Saccharibacillus brassicae: one gene and its partner. Each later gene encodes a partner of the first gene's protein in a complex. Links are inferred from orthologs where the notes say so. Each region holds a gene or a part of one and is shown on either strand. Other genes may lie near its edges.

Evidence for each region.
Region 2: the proteins of FFV09_RS02015 (region 1) and FFV09_RS19935 are in contact, whole or in part, in a crystal structure (PDB 6PRK), measured with the Bacillus subtilis proteins. The link is inferred for Saccharibacillus brassicae from one-to-one orthologs.

What each region holds. Positions count from the first base shown.
Region 1 is NZ_CP041217.1:481,833-489,325, reverse strand. The notes cover bases 2,034-4,888. They hold FFV09_RS02015 (YlbF/YmcA family competence regulator), read left to right. Parts: upstream 2,034-3,169; coding sequence 3,170-3,607; downstream 3,608-4,888. Other genes in these bases: FFV09_RS02000 (LysR family transcriptional regulator), read left to right, coding at 4,745-4,888; FFV09_RS02005 (hypothetical protein), read left to right, coding at 4,208-4,645; FFV09_RS02010 (YlbG family protein), read left to right, coding at 3,649-3,933; FFV09_RS02020 (amidohydrolase), read left to right, coding at 2,034-3,013. Also shown: FFV09_RS02030 (Asp23/Gls24 family envelope stress response protein), read left to right, coding at 1-197; putative lipid II flippase FtsW, read right to left, coding at 305-1,579; more of FFV09_RS02020, read left to right, coding at 1,844-2,033; more of FFV09_RS02000, read left to right, coding at 4,889-5,674; FFV09_RS01995 (PHP domain-containing protein), read left to right, coding at 5,671-6,549; FFV09_RS01990 (Rqc2 family fibronectin-binding protein), read right to left, coding at 6,775-7,493. UniProt on the Bacillus subtilis protein: Regulates sporulation prior to stage II. Positively controls the competence regulator ComK at a post-transcriptional level. May modulate the translation, stability or activity of ComS. May work together with YmcA to regulate community development.
Region 2 is NZ_CP041217.1:4,758,142-4,763,592, forward strand. Bases 364-3,074 are described here. They hold FFV09_RS19935 (YlbF/YmcA family competence regulator), read left to right. Parts: upstream 364-1,345; coding sequence 1,346-1,804; downstream 1,805-3,074. Other genes in these bases: FFV09_RS19930 (transglutaminase domain-containing protein), read right to left, coding at 364-1,008; FFV09_RS19940 (GNAT family N-acetyltransferase), read left to right, coding at 1,902-2,963; FFV09_RS19945 (NUDIX domain-containing protein), read left to right, coding at 3,043-3,074. In the rest of the region: more of FFV09_RS19930, read right to left, coding at 1-363; more of FFV09_RS19945, read left to right, coding at 3,075-3,834; FFV09_RS19950 (cysteine hydrolase family protein), read left to right, coding at 3,866-4,405; FFV09_RS19955 (nicotinate phosphoribosyltransferase), read left to right, coding at 4,532-5,451. UniProt on the Bacillus subtilis protein: May work together with YlbF to regulate community development.

The DNA.
Region 1 (7,493 bases):
TGGAGACGGCGATCGACCTGCGCATTATCGTGCTGTACGAGACGCCGATTCACGAAGTCTGCCGCATGCTGCAGCAAAACGTGCGCGAAGCGGTGGAGAACATGACCGGCCTGAAAGTGATCGAAGTCAACGTCAAAGTCGAAGGCGTCGCCTTCAAAGACGACATTTCGATCGAAGAGCCGTCCCGCATTCGATAAAGCGAGCTGCGGCGCACGCGGCCGATCCGCCGCGCCGCACGCAAAAAGGTTCTCCCGGACATACCGGGAGAACCTTTTTTGTCGTGCGGCAACTTGGCCTTCGCGCATCAGCGGGAACGGTACAATGCTGGGCGGCGTTCCGATAAGCTGACCGTCTCGGTCGTCTGTCCTTTGACGGCCGGCGCGGCTTTTTTGGAATCGCGCGAGATGCTGAGCAGGATGCCCATGCTGAACAGCGTGATCAGCAGCGACGTGCCGCCGTGGCTGATAAACGGCAGCGTGACGCCGGTCAGCGGAATCGTGTTCGTGACGCCGCCGATATTGACGAATGCCTGGATACCGATCAGCCCGACGATGCCGACGCCGGTCAGCGTGCCGAAAATGTCCGGGCAGCGCAGCGAAATGAGCAGTCCTCTCCACAGGAAGTAGAGGTAGAGCAGCAGGAACGCGGCCGTGCCGATAAAGCCGAATTCTTCGCCGATAATGGCGAAAATGAAGTCGTTGTGCGGGTTGGACAGGTAGGACAATTTCTGCACGCTTTGTCCGTAGCCCGCGCCGGTCGCCCCGCCTTCGCCGATCGCGATCAGCGAGTTCAGCAGGTTCTGCGTCGACCCTTTCGGATCGGCGAACGGATCGAGGTAAGCTTCGATCCGGTCGGCTTTGTAGCTGGAGCTTGCGCTGGCTTCATCCGCGCTTTTGGGTGTCAGCAGCTCCCGTCCGCCGAGGAACAGCGCGAGTACCGTGACGAGGATCAGCGCCGATCCGAGCAGATGCTTGACGCTGGCCCCGCCGGCATAAATGACGAGCATGCAGGCGGAGACGAGCACGAGGCAGGAGCCCAGGTCCGGCTGCAGCATGACGAGTCCGGCGATGACCGCGACGATGACGATGACCGGCATGAAGCCGGAACGCAGGTCGCGGAAACGGTCGCCTTTTTTGGAGATGAGCGCCGCCAGATACAGAATCGTGCTGATCTTCGCCAGTTCGGTCGGCTGAAGCGTGAGCGGGCCAATCCTGATCCAACTGTGCGCCCCGTTGATCGCGGGCGTGAACAGCACGACGATCAGCAGCAGGAAGGTCAGTAGGAACAGCGGAACGAACAATCGCTTGAAATTTTTGTACGGGATATTCATGACGACCAGCATGACGACGATGCCGAGCAGCGCGTATTGAAACTGGGGCAGCGCAAAATAAAACGGATCGTTGTCGAATTTACTGCCCAGCAGCGTAAAGCTGGAACTGGCGCTGAAGACCATCAGCAGGCCGAAGCCGGTCAGGATCAGGGTCAGGATCAAAAGTTGAAAATCGGGCGGCGCTTTGGGCGATCTTGTCTGCGTCTTGGTGCCGGTACGGCCTGTCCCATTCTTTTTTACTGTGCTCATGTAAGTTCAATCCTTCGGCGGACGCTGCAAGAGCGCCGTTTATGTGTGCAAAGAGTCGGGCAAGGCGCAAGGCCGGCTGCGGTGTTCGAACAGGCGTCAAAACTTCATCTTTCATCATAGTCGCTTTGAAAGGGAGGTGCAAGACCTCTCATAACGATGGGCTTCGCTTTTGTTTTTTGCTACAATGACGAACAGGCGGGACAAGCAGGCGGTCCCCATTTATAAACGGGCGAGCTTGAGGCCACACGGAAAGGACCTGAAAAGATGAACGAAACGGTGGAACACGGATTCGCGGAGATGGTGGAATGGCGCAGGCACCTGCACCGCCATCCGGAATTGTCTTATAAGGAACAGGAAACGGCGGACTTCGTCGCCGGCAAGCTGGAGGCGTTCGGGGTCGAAGTCCGGCGCGATCTCGGCGGGCACGGACTGATCGGCACGGTGCGGGGCGCGCTGCCGGGGCGCACTGTGGCGCTGCGCGCGGACATGGACGCGCTGCCGATCGAAGAAGAAGGCGGCGCGGACTACGCGTCGACGCGCAGCGGCGTCATGCACGCCTGCGGCCATGACGGGCATACGGCGGCGCTGCTCGGCGTCGCGCGCTATTTCGCGCAGCGCCGCGCGGCGCTGCGCGGGGAAGTGCGGCTGCTGTTCCAGGCTTCCGAGGAAGTGTGCCCGGGCGGCGCCAGGCCGCTGATCGAGCACGGCGCGCTGGATGGCGTGGACGCGGTATACGGCGTGCATCTGTGGACGCCGCTTCCGGTCGGAACGGTCGCGTCGACCGGGGGACCGATGATGGCGTCAACAGACGAATTTTTTATCGACATTACGGGACGCGGCGGCCACGGCGGCATGCCGCACGAGACGGTGGACAGCATCGTCGCCGCTTCGGCGCTCGTCATGCAGCTGCAGACGGTCGTCAGCCGTTCGGTCGATCCGCTGCGGCCCGCGGTGCTCAGTATCGGAACGATCAACGGCGGCTTCGCGCAGAACGTCGTGGCGGAGAAGACGCGGATCACCGGCACGGTGCGCACGTTCGACGAAGCGACGAGAGCGCTGATTCGCCGGCGGATCGAAGACATGAGCCGGCAGGTGGCCGAGACGTACGGCGCTTCGGCGGAAGTGGATTATTTGGTCGGGTATCCGGCCCTTGTGAACCACGAGTCCGAAGCGGAGCGGTTTTTCCGGGTTGCACCCGCGGCGCTGCCCGGCTTTGCGGTCGAAAAGGCGGTTCCGCTCATGCCGGCCGAAGATTTCGCCTATTACGTACGCGAGCGTCCGGGCTGCTTCATGCTCGTCGGAGCGGGCAATACCGAAAAGGGATTCGTGTATCCGCATCATCACCCGAAATTCGATTTCGACGAATCGGCGATGAAAGCGTCGGCTGCCCTGCTGATCGCTATGGCCGAATCGGCGCTGGCCGACGAATCGTAAACAAACGGCGGATTCGGCGAGTTCGGGAGAGACTTTTTGTAACTCATCCTCTTCTGTTAAAGGCTTACATCCTGTACGGGGTTATGCTATGATATTCGTACCTGCCCTTCCCGGGTGGGAACGGGCAGAGTTTGCGTATAGAAGCGAGATGACCTAATGAGCGTATCGGAGATTGAGACAGTCGACATGGCCCGCGTGCTCATGAACGCATATGATTTGGGCGATATGATCAACGGTTCCGTCGAAGTTGCTGATTATTTATATTGGCGCGAACGGATGCAGGAGCATCCCGAAGTGCGGCGGCTCATCGTGGAGTTGAACGCCAGAAAAGAATTGTTCGAAGAAACGCAGCGGTTCGGGCATTTCCATCCGAACTACCACGCGGCAAAAGAAGAAGTCGAACAAGTGGAGCGGGCGATGGAAGAGATCGAAGCCGTAGCCCGGTTCCAGGCCGCCGAAAAAGCGCTGGACGATCTGCTCTTTGAAATGTCGGAGACGATCGCGTATTCCGTGTCTTCGAGCATCAAGGTGCCGGGCAACAACCCGCTGCCGAAATCCGGCTGCGGAAGCGGCGGCTCGTGCGGCTGCGGCTGAGAAGCGGTACCGTTTTATTTACAGAAAGAAGGTGCAGCATGATGGTTCCCGAACGAATCGGCTATATCGTATGGGTCAACGACCTCAAAGCGGCACGCAATTTGGAGAAGTACGGAACGCTCCATTACGTATCGCGCCGGATGCATTACGCCGTCGTCTACCTCAACGCCGACCGGGCGGAGGAGACGGCCAAACATATGCGGAGACTCTCTTATGTGCGCAAGATCGAAAGATCGCATCGCACAGACCTCAAGACGGATTACGGCAGCAAGATTCCGGAAGAGCTGGAGACGGACCTTCCCGATTCCGAAGCGTTGACGAGCTGAGTACGGGCTCCGCGCGCAGGCAAAAAGAAAAAGCGGCCCCAAGCGGGCCGCTTCTTCTATAGCTTGTATCCAAAGCTGGTCTCCGATTCATTGGCTTTTTTTGAATCGCTTGTATAAATTAGAGGCATGATGTAGTATACCGGGTATATATACATAGATATAAAGACCTACGGCCTATCCGGCCGACTCTTCGGCTGCCTGAACCCCGGTTAAGCCGAAGCTTGCCGGATAGGTCCAAAACAGACCAAGTCGAGTCTCTGGAGAGTGATAAACGGTGCGGGATAAGGCGACGGAACGATGGAGCACTTACGAACCTTTTTTCATCGCTCTCGGTGACAAAAAGGTGGCGGATATCGTCATTACGAATCATGCCAAAGGCCGCTACGGCGATCGCGTGGACAGCGGGCATGAAGATGCGGAAGAGATCGCGGCCTGGTTGTGGGAATGTCTCCAGACCGAGCGGATCGTTCCGTATTATCGCAAAGAAGAAGACGTCTACCTGATCGACGACGACATCGTCATGGTGGCGGAATTCGGCGAGCTGACCGGACCTTATCCGGTCGAAAGCGGACCGCTGCACAAGATGATCGTAGTGACTTTTCTGGGCCGAATGTCGGAAACTATCGAACTGCGCGATTTGAAATCGTACTATTCGTGGCTGCGGCATTCGCGAAGAATGACGTTGATGAAGAACAACCGCAAGAAACGGTAGCGCGCCCGGGTACAAAGCGGGGCGCTGCCGTCAACCGAATACGAAGAAAGCCTGGCATGGAAATTTATTTTCATGCTTTTTTTTGCGAGGAGGATTCCGATGGCGCTCAATTTCCACCAGCTTCATATTTTTCATACCGTCGCCGAAAAAGGCAGTTTTTCCGCGGCGGCCGTCGCGATGCACATGACGCAGCCGGCGGTGACGATGCAGGTCCAGACGCTGGAAGAATATTTCGGCACCAAGCTGCTTGACCGTTCCACCAAAAAGATCGCGCTGACCGAGTCCGGCCGCATGCTGCTGCCGTTCGCGCGGCGCAGCATCGAATTGATGCGCGAGACGGAGAGCGAGATGACGCGGTTCACGCACAAGCTCGAAGGCCGTCTGCAGCTCGGAGCCAGCAACACGATCGGCGAATACGTGCTGCCGCCCCTGCTGGTCCCGTTCGGCCGCCAGCACCCGGATATCACGATCTCGCTCAAAGTGATGAACACGACGCAAATTTTGGACGAAATCGCCCGGCATACGCTGAATTTCGGCCTGGTCGAAGCGCCGGTCGTCCATCCCGATATCATCAGCGAATCGGTCATGCACGACGAACTTCGGCTGATCATACCGGCCGGCCATCCGCTCGAAGGCCGCCAGACGGTCACACTGGAAGAAGCTTCGGCGTATCCGTTCGTGCTGCGCGAAGAAGGTTCGGGTACAAGGCAGGTGATGGAAGACGAATGGAGAGCCAAAGGCATGGACCCGCGCGCGCTGCAAACGGTCATGGAACTGGGCAGCACCGGAGCGGTCAAATCGGCGGTGGAAGCGGGACTCGGCCTGACGATGCTGTCGCCTTCGTCGGTCAAGCATGAATTGGCGCTCGGTCTGCTGCATGCGGTTCCGATCGAAAATGCCTCGTTCAAACGGCAGTTTTATTCGGTTCGGCTCAAATCGACGCTGCTGCCGCTGGCTGCGGTCGCTTTTTTGAATTTTTTGCGGGAAAGAACGCTTGGCGAGAGCGGAGAAGGGAGCGGGACGTTATGACGAATCCGGAAAAAGAAAACGGACGGTACGACCTGCATATGCACAGCACGTCGTCCGACGGGATGAATACGCCGTCGGAGCTTGTCGGACTTGCCGCCGGGCGCGGTCTGGCGGGGATCGCGCTGACGGATCACGACACCGTCGCGGGCGTTGGCGAAGCGGCGGAGGCGGCCGCGCGCGCCGGGCTCGACTTCGTGCCGGGCGTGGAGATCAGCACCCGCGCGGGCAGCCGGGACATCCATATGCTCGGCTATTTCTTCGATCCGGCGGACGCGCGGCTGCGGCAGCGCCTGGCCGGCCTGCGCGACGTGCGCGATGTACGCAACGACCGCATCCTGGAGCGGCTGCGCGAACTCGGCGTAGACATTACGCTGGCGGAAGTGAAAGACCGCGGCGGGCGCCCGCTGCAGCCGGGCGAGAGCGTGGGCCGTCCGCATATGGCGGACGTGCTCGTGCGCAAAGGCTATGCCGTCGACCTGCGCGACGCGTTCGACAAGTATTTGGCGGAAGGCGCGGCGGCGTATGTCTCGCCGCCGCGCGTCTCGCCGGTCGAAGCCGCGGCTTGGATCCGGGAAGCGGGCGGCGTGCCGGTGCTCGCGCATCCGGGCCTGTACGGCGACGACGCGCTCGTGCGGCAGGTGCTCGCCGAAGCGAAGCCTGCCGGAATCGAAGTCCGGCACCCGGACCACGATCCGGCAGCGGAAAAGCGTTACCGCCGCTTGGCCGCGGAATACGGGCTGCTGACGACGGCCGGGTCGGATTACCACGGGATTCGCCAGGGGAAAGTCTTCCACGGGGAACTCGGCGGGTATACGGTGGAAGAAACCCGGGTAGCGGCTCTGCGCGCCGCCGCTTCGGCTCCGAAATCCGGTTAACGGTTCGGGATTGGGGTCCGACGATTCGACCGGACCCGATTTGACCCAATCCGATTCGACCCAAACCGATTCGACGCGGCCCGGTTCAATCCGGCCAGATCCGACCTGCGGCAGCAGCGTCAAAAAGCCGGCTTTCCCATTCGCGGGAAAGCCGGCTTTTGGCGTATACAGGTTTATAAGAAACTTGTTCGATCGGGCATTCGCCGCCGCGAGCTGCGCCGGGATTCAGCCGTTCTTGACCGCGCTCGGCAGCGCCTTGATCAGGTCTTCGTCGGGCGTGACGAACAGCGTCTTCTGGTGATCGTAGATAACGAAGCCGGGCTTGGAGCCGCTCGGCTTGCGCACATGCCGGATCTGCGTCGTGTCGACCGGCACGCTGCTGGAATGTTTGGCCTGACTGAAGTAGGCGGCGAGCTGGGCCGCTTCGTTCAGCGTCGCTTCGCCGTATTCGGCGCTGCGGATCACGACGTGCGAACCCGGAATGTCTTTGGTATGCAGCCACGTGTCGCTGGAATGCGCCAGACGGTTCGTGATGAACTCGTTTTGCAGATTGTTTTTGCCGACGTAGATCTCGATGCCTTCCGACGACGTGTACAGATGCAGCGTCGGTTTGTCGTTCTTTTTTTTCTTTTTGGCACCGCGGGGAACCCGGCTGCGGACATAACCCTGTTCCGCCAGCTCCGCCCGAATCTCGTCGACGTCGCGCAGCGAAGCGTCGTTCAGCTGCTGGAGCAGGCTGTCCATGTAGGCGATCTCTTCGTGCGTCTTCTTGATCTGTTCGTCGATAACGACCAGGCTGTTTTTGTATTTGTTGTACTTTTTAAAATAGCGCTGGGCGTTATCGGACGGGTTGATCAGCGGATCGAGCGCAATCTTGATCTCGCGCTGTTCCTCGTCGTAGAAATTGACGACCTCGATTTCCTTCATGCCTTTTTTCAGCAGAT
Region 2 (5,451 bases), 4.3 Mb from region 1 along the record:
GACCTGCTCGGCAGCCGTGGCGAGACAGGCTTTCATGATGCGGTTCAGCTCGCTGCGGGGCGAAGCGGAACCGAAATCGTGCGTGACACTCAGGTCGCCGGAGCGGCGCTCGATCGCTTTGAGCACTTTTTGCTGCAGCGCCGAAGTCGTCGAGGTCATCTCGCCGCCTATGGAAGCCAGCAGATTGCGGGACTTGGCGCTCGTTTTCGCTTTTTCGGTCAGCTTCGCGCGATAATCGGTAGTGGCCGCCGGCACGTGTGTACGCGTCCACGTATGATCGCGGGCGAGCAGCTTGTCGGTGACCAGATAATACGTGTAGGAGATTTCGTCTTTGCGATCGGGCGTCGGGTCGTCCCAGGTCATGTCGAGGTTATACCAGCTGCCGTCGAGCTTGACCTTGTTCCATACATGGTTTTGTCCGCCGGCCTCGCCTTCCACGATGCGGGTCGGAATGCCGGCCAGCGTCAGCATCCGGTAGCCGAGCAGCGTATAGCCCTGGCAGACCGTCGTGCCTTTGGTCAAGCCTTCATAGGCCGAGTAGCGGGTCATCGAGTCGTCGTAGGCGAAGCGCTTGACGATATAGTCGTGAATGACTTTGACTTTGTCTTCCGCGGTCATGCCCGGCTTAATGATCGTTTTGAGCGTGGCTTTGGCCTGGGCCGTGACGTATTCGGTCTGCTGCTTGTTCTCCAGGTAGGATACCGTGAACCGGACCGAAGCACTGGAGCCGGTCACGCTGGCCCGCGTATCGATCCGATCGAGCGTATACCGGGTATACGGTTCGGCTTTGACGGAAGCGCCGTCGAGCAGGCTGTTCAGGCGGGAGTATTGGGCGCTGCCCATTTTGACGGTGAACGTCGTTTTTTTCTGTTCCAGCGCGGCCGAGATCGTGGCGATGACCGAAGAGTCGGACGCCGCGGCAGACACGGAGTAAGGGGCGGACGGAAGTACGGCGGCCGAGCCGACCAGCGCCGCGGCGAGCGTCAAAGCGATACGTTTCTTTTTCAACAATGTTCCTCCTAAAGTCTGAAACCGGGTTATGCTTGTCGATCAAGCAGGCTTTTCAGTCGTTTTTCAAGTATACTGCATAAAGGGGCCGAAGGTTGCAAAAAAGCAAAAAGCGAATTTCAAAGCTTGGCCTACGCGAAACGAATGGAATGACGCATGGCAGTATGATATAATTTTTTACCGTAACGATCAAAAGTTGGCAGCGACGCAAGTCAAGCGATCGAAGCCGAGCCGTACCCGTCGAGATCAAGCCCGGCATTCGCCGAATCCGGGGTCTATACGATAAATGGCGCGCATGCAGCAGAAGCCGCCGAAGCAGAGAAAGGGAGCGAACCGCATGACAATACAAAGCAGCGCAAGCCAGGGAAACGTCCCGCCGCGCACCGAAGCCGGAAATTCCGCCGCGTTGTGGAATCGGGAAGACATTTTGGGCAAAGCCCGGGAATTGGCCGGATTGGTCTCTTCCAGCGAAGAAGTGCGGGTGTTCCAGCAGGCCGAACGGCAAATTCAGGGGCATGAACGGATTCAAACCCTGATCCAGACGATTAAAAAGAAACAAAAGGAAGTTGTCGCGTTCGAAGCGATGAAAAATAAAACGATGGCGGCCATGATCGAAGCGGAGCTGCGCGAGCTGCAAGACGAACTCGACGGAATTCCGATCGTGGGCGATTACCAGCAGGGACAGGTCGAGATCAACGACCTGCTGCAGATGATCGTGTCGGCTATCCATGACACCGTATCCGAGAAGATTGCCGTGGAACGAGGGGCGGACAGCCCGCCTTCTTCCTGCGGTTGAACTGAACTTCGGGGCGTAAGCCAAGCAGGCGCGGGCGATCTTCTCCGCGTCTTTTGTTTTTGCACCAAAAAGCGACGATTGCAGAGGAGCGGACCCTATGGAACGTGATCGAATCAGCGGGAACGAAATCATTCAAGCCGAGCCGCAGCCGGGCGGGCTGCCGCGGGAACTGTTGGACAGCGGGGACCTTTTGACGTGGCGGATCGAAACGTATCTGCACGAAGCGCAGTGGTGGACGCTGAGTCTCGGCGGAGAGATCCGGTCGGCGGTTGGCTGCCTGCGGATCGGCGCCGAAGAAGCGGAGATCGCCAACGCGGCGGGCGCTGTCCGCAGCGAAGAGGAAGCGCGGCGATTCGTCCGCCTGCTGAACGCCGTATGCGGCGAACTGCGGCAAGGCGGCGTGCGCCGGGTAATGGCTTATGTCGGCAGCTGGCAGACCGACCGCTTGACGGCGTACCAGCAGGCGGGCTTTCGCGTCGCGGCGGTCGAGCCCGACTATTACGCCGGCTGCTGGGCCGACGGTGCTAGCACGAACGGCATCCGGCGCCTGGACCGGCTCATGCTGGAGAAGCTGCCGGAGAGCGAAGCCGGCTCGTCCGCGCGCGGGGGCGGCGTTATCCACGCCGCGCCGCCGATCGTGCGCCGGGTCGAGCTGCGGGACAGCCAGGGACTGCTCGCGATGAAGAAGCAGCTCGACCGCGAGACGACTTCCATGCTGTACGAACCGGGCGAGCGGCGCATGACCGACGGCGATCAGCTGGAGCAGATTCGCGGCCTGCTGCGCAGTTCCAACTCGCTGATGCTCGTCGCCGAAAGCGACGGCTGCATCGTCGGCTATCTGGAAGCGACCGGCGGCAAAGTCCGGCGGAACCAGCATACGATCTATATCGTGATCGGCATTCTGGAAGATCATACCGGGTACGGGCTCGGGCGGCAGCTGTTTGCGGAAATGCTGGAATGGACGAAGCGCCGCCGTATCCTTCGCGCCGAATTGACCGTTCAGGCGTCCAACCAACGCGCCTACCGGCTCTACCGTTCGATCGGGTTCAAGCTGGAAGGCATCATGCGCGGAGCGCTGATTGTCGAAGGCGAGCCGGTCGATCTGTATCAGATGGGATTGGACCTGCGCACGATTCAGCGGAGCAGGGTTGACAAATAATTCGAGTGTGTCATAATGATAATATCATATTCGAAACTTGTATGGACCGATTTTATCAAATGCTGCGATGGTGATGCTGATGAACGGACAGAACGAATCTAACAACCGTGAAGAACAAACGAATTACGATGCGAAGAAGTATCGGACACCCGACGGAGCGCCCGCCGATATCGTGATGTTCACGCTGACCAAGCGCGAACGCAAGACGGTGACGAAGACGCTTCCGCTGCGCGAACTGCGCGTCATGCTTATTCGCCGCCGGGCCTGGCCGTATGCGGGCAAATGGGCGCTGCCGGGCGGATTTTCCCGGGACGACGAATCGCTGTACGAAACGGCGATGCGCGAACTGAAGGAAGAGACCGGAGTCGTTGGCCGGCATTTGGAATATTTGAGCGTCTACAGCGATCCGGGCCGCGATCCGAGAGGCTGGATCATCTCACACGCATTTTTCGCGCTCGTGGAAGAAGAAGTGCTGGAGAAGCGTCAGGCGGCGGACGACGCCGAGGAAGTGGGCTTGTTCACGATCGAAGAAGCGCTAGACGAGCTGGATCTCGGGTTCGACCACCGGGCTATTATCGCGGATGCCTACCGGCGCATTCAGGAGAAAATGCTGCAGACGACGATCGCCCGCAAGTTTTTGCCGCAGGCGTTCACGCTCAGCGAATTGTACCAGGTGATCAAGGCTGTCGTGCCGGACTTCGAAGAACCGAATTTTATTCGCAAAATCACGTCCACGCGCAGCCGCAAAGGCATTCTGGAAGAAGTGCGCGACGAAAACGGGGCGCCGATCAGCTCGAACCAGTATTCGCAGCGTCCGGCCCAGCTGTATCGTTTCCTGGATAACGTGCCCCGGCTGTCGATCTATTCCTGATCGGCGGGGCCGACGACAAGGAGGAATTCCGATGAAAGCTCTGATCGTAATCGATTATACGAACGATTTCGTGGACGGCAGCCTGCCCGTGGGAGAACCGGGGATCGCGATCCAGCAACGCATCGCCGAACTGACCGGGCAGTTTGCCGCCGCCGGCGAGTATACGGTGATGGCGGTCGATCTGCACGAAGAGAACGATCCGTATCATCCCGAGAGCGCGCTGTTCCCGCCGCACAATATTCGCGGAACAGCCGGCCGGGAACTGTACGGAACGCTCAAGACCGTCTACGAGCGGTACGAATCGGCGATCTACTGGATGGACAAGACGAGATACAGCGCTTTTGCGGGAACGGACCTGGCTCTGCGGCTGCGGGCGCGAGGCATTACCGAAGTCCATCTGATCGGCGTGTGCACAGACATCTGCGTGCTGCATACCGCGGTCGACGCTTACAATCTCGGCTTCGACATCGTCGTCCACGCGGACGCCGTGGCAAGCTTCAACGCGGCGGGCCACGAATGGGCGTTGGGTCATTTTACAGGCAGCCTCGGCGCGAAAGTCATCTCGGCCTGAGTGCCGCCTGTTTCCCTGAAGCCGCTTCGCACTTTTACGCATGACTTGCATCCGCGCGCGCTTCCGGTCTTGATCGACCGTGCGCGGACAGCCTTTTTTTGATTCGGGATTGAAGGAGGAGACGGTATGGACACGACAGGCATGGCTTTACATACGGACAAATACCAGATCAACATGATGTACGCACACTGGATGAACGGGACGCACAAGCACAAAGCGGTGTTCGAAGCGTACTTCCGCACGCTGCCGTTCGGCAACGGCTATGCGGTATTCGCCGGGCTGGAACGGATCGTTCATTACGTATCGAACCTTCGTTTCCACGAAGACGATATCCGCTATCTGTCCGAACAGGAAGAGAATTACGATACGCGTTTCCTGGAAGAACTGCGCACATTCCGTTTTAACGGCAATATCCATTCGATGCGCGAAGGCGCGGTCGTTTTTCCAAACGAACCGCTCGTCCGCGTGGAAGGCAGCATCTTCGAAGCGCAGCTGGTTGAGACGGCGCTGCTGAACTTTATGAATTTCCAGACGCTGATCGCGACCAAAGCCGCACGGATCAAGCAGGCCGCGGACGGCGACACGCTGCTTGAATTCGGGACACGCCGGGCGCAGGAAGCGGATGCAGCCGTATGGGGCGCCAGAGCCGCTTACGTAGCCGGTTTCCACGCGACGTCGAACATGATGGCGGGCAAGCGCTTCGGCATCCCGACCAAAGGCACACACGCGCATTCCTGGGTGCAAAGTTTCACGAGCGAACAGGAAGCGTTCGACAAGTACGCCCAGGTGCTGCCGGACGGTTCGACGCTGCTCGTCGATACGTTCGATACGCTCCGCAGCGGCGTGCCGAATGCGATCCGTACCGCGAAGAAGCTCGAAGAACGCGGCAAGCGGCTGAATTCGATCCGGTTGGACAGCGGCGACTTGGCGTATCTCTCGATCGAAGCCCGCAAAATGCTGGACGAAGCGGGACTGGATTACGTCAAGATCGTCGCTTCGAACGACCTCGACGAACATACGATCACCGAGCTCAAGACGCAGGACGC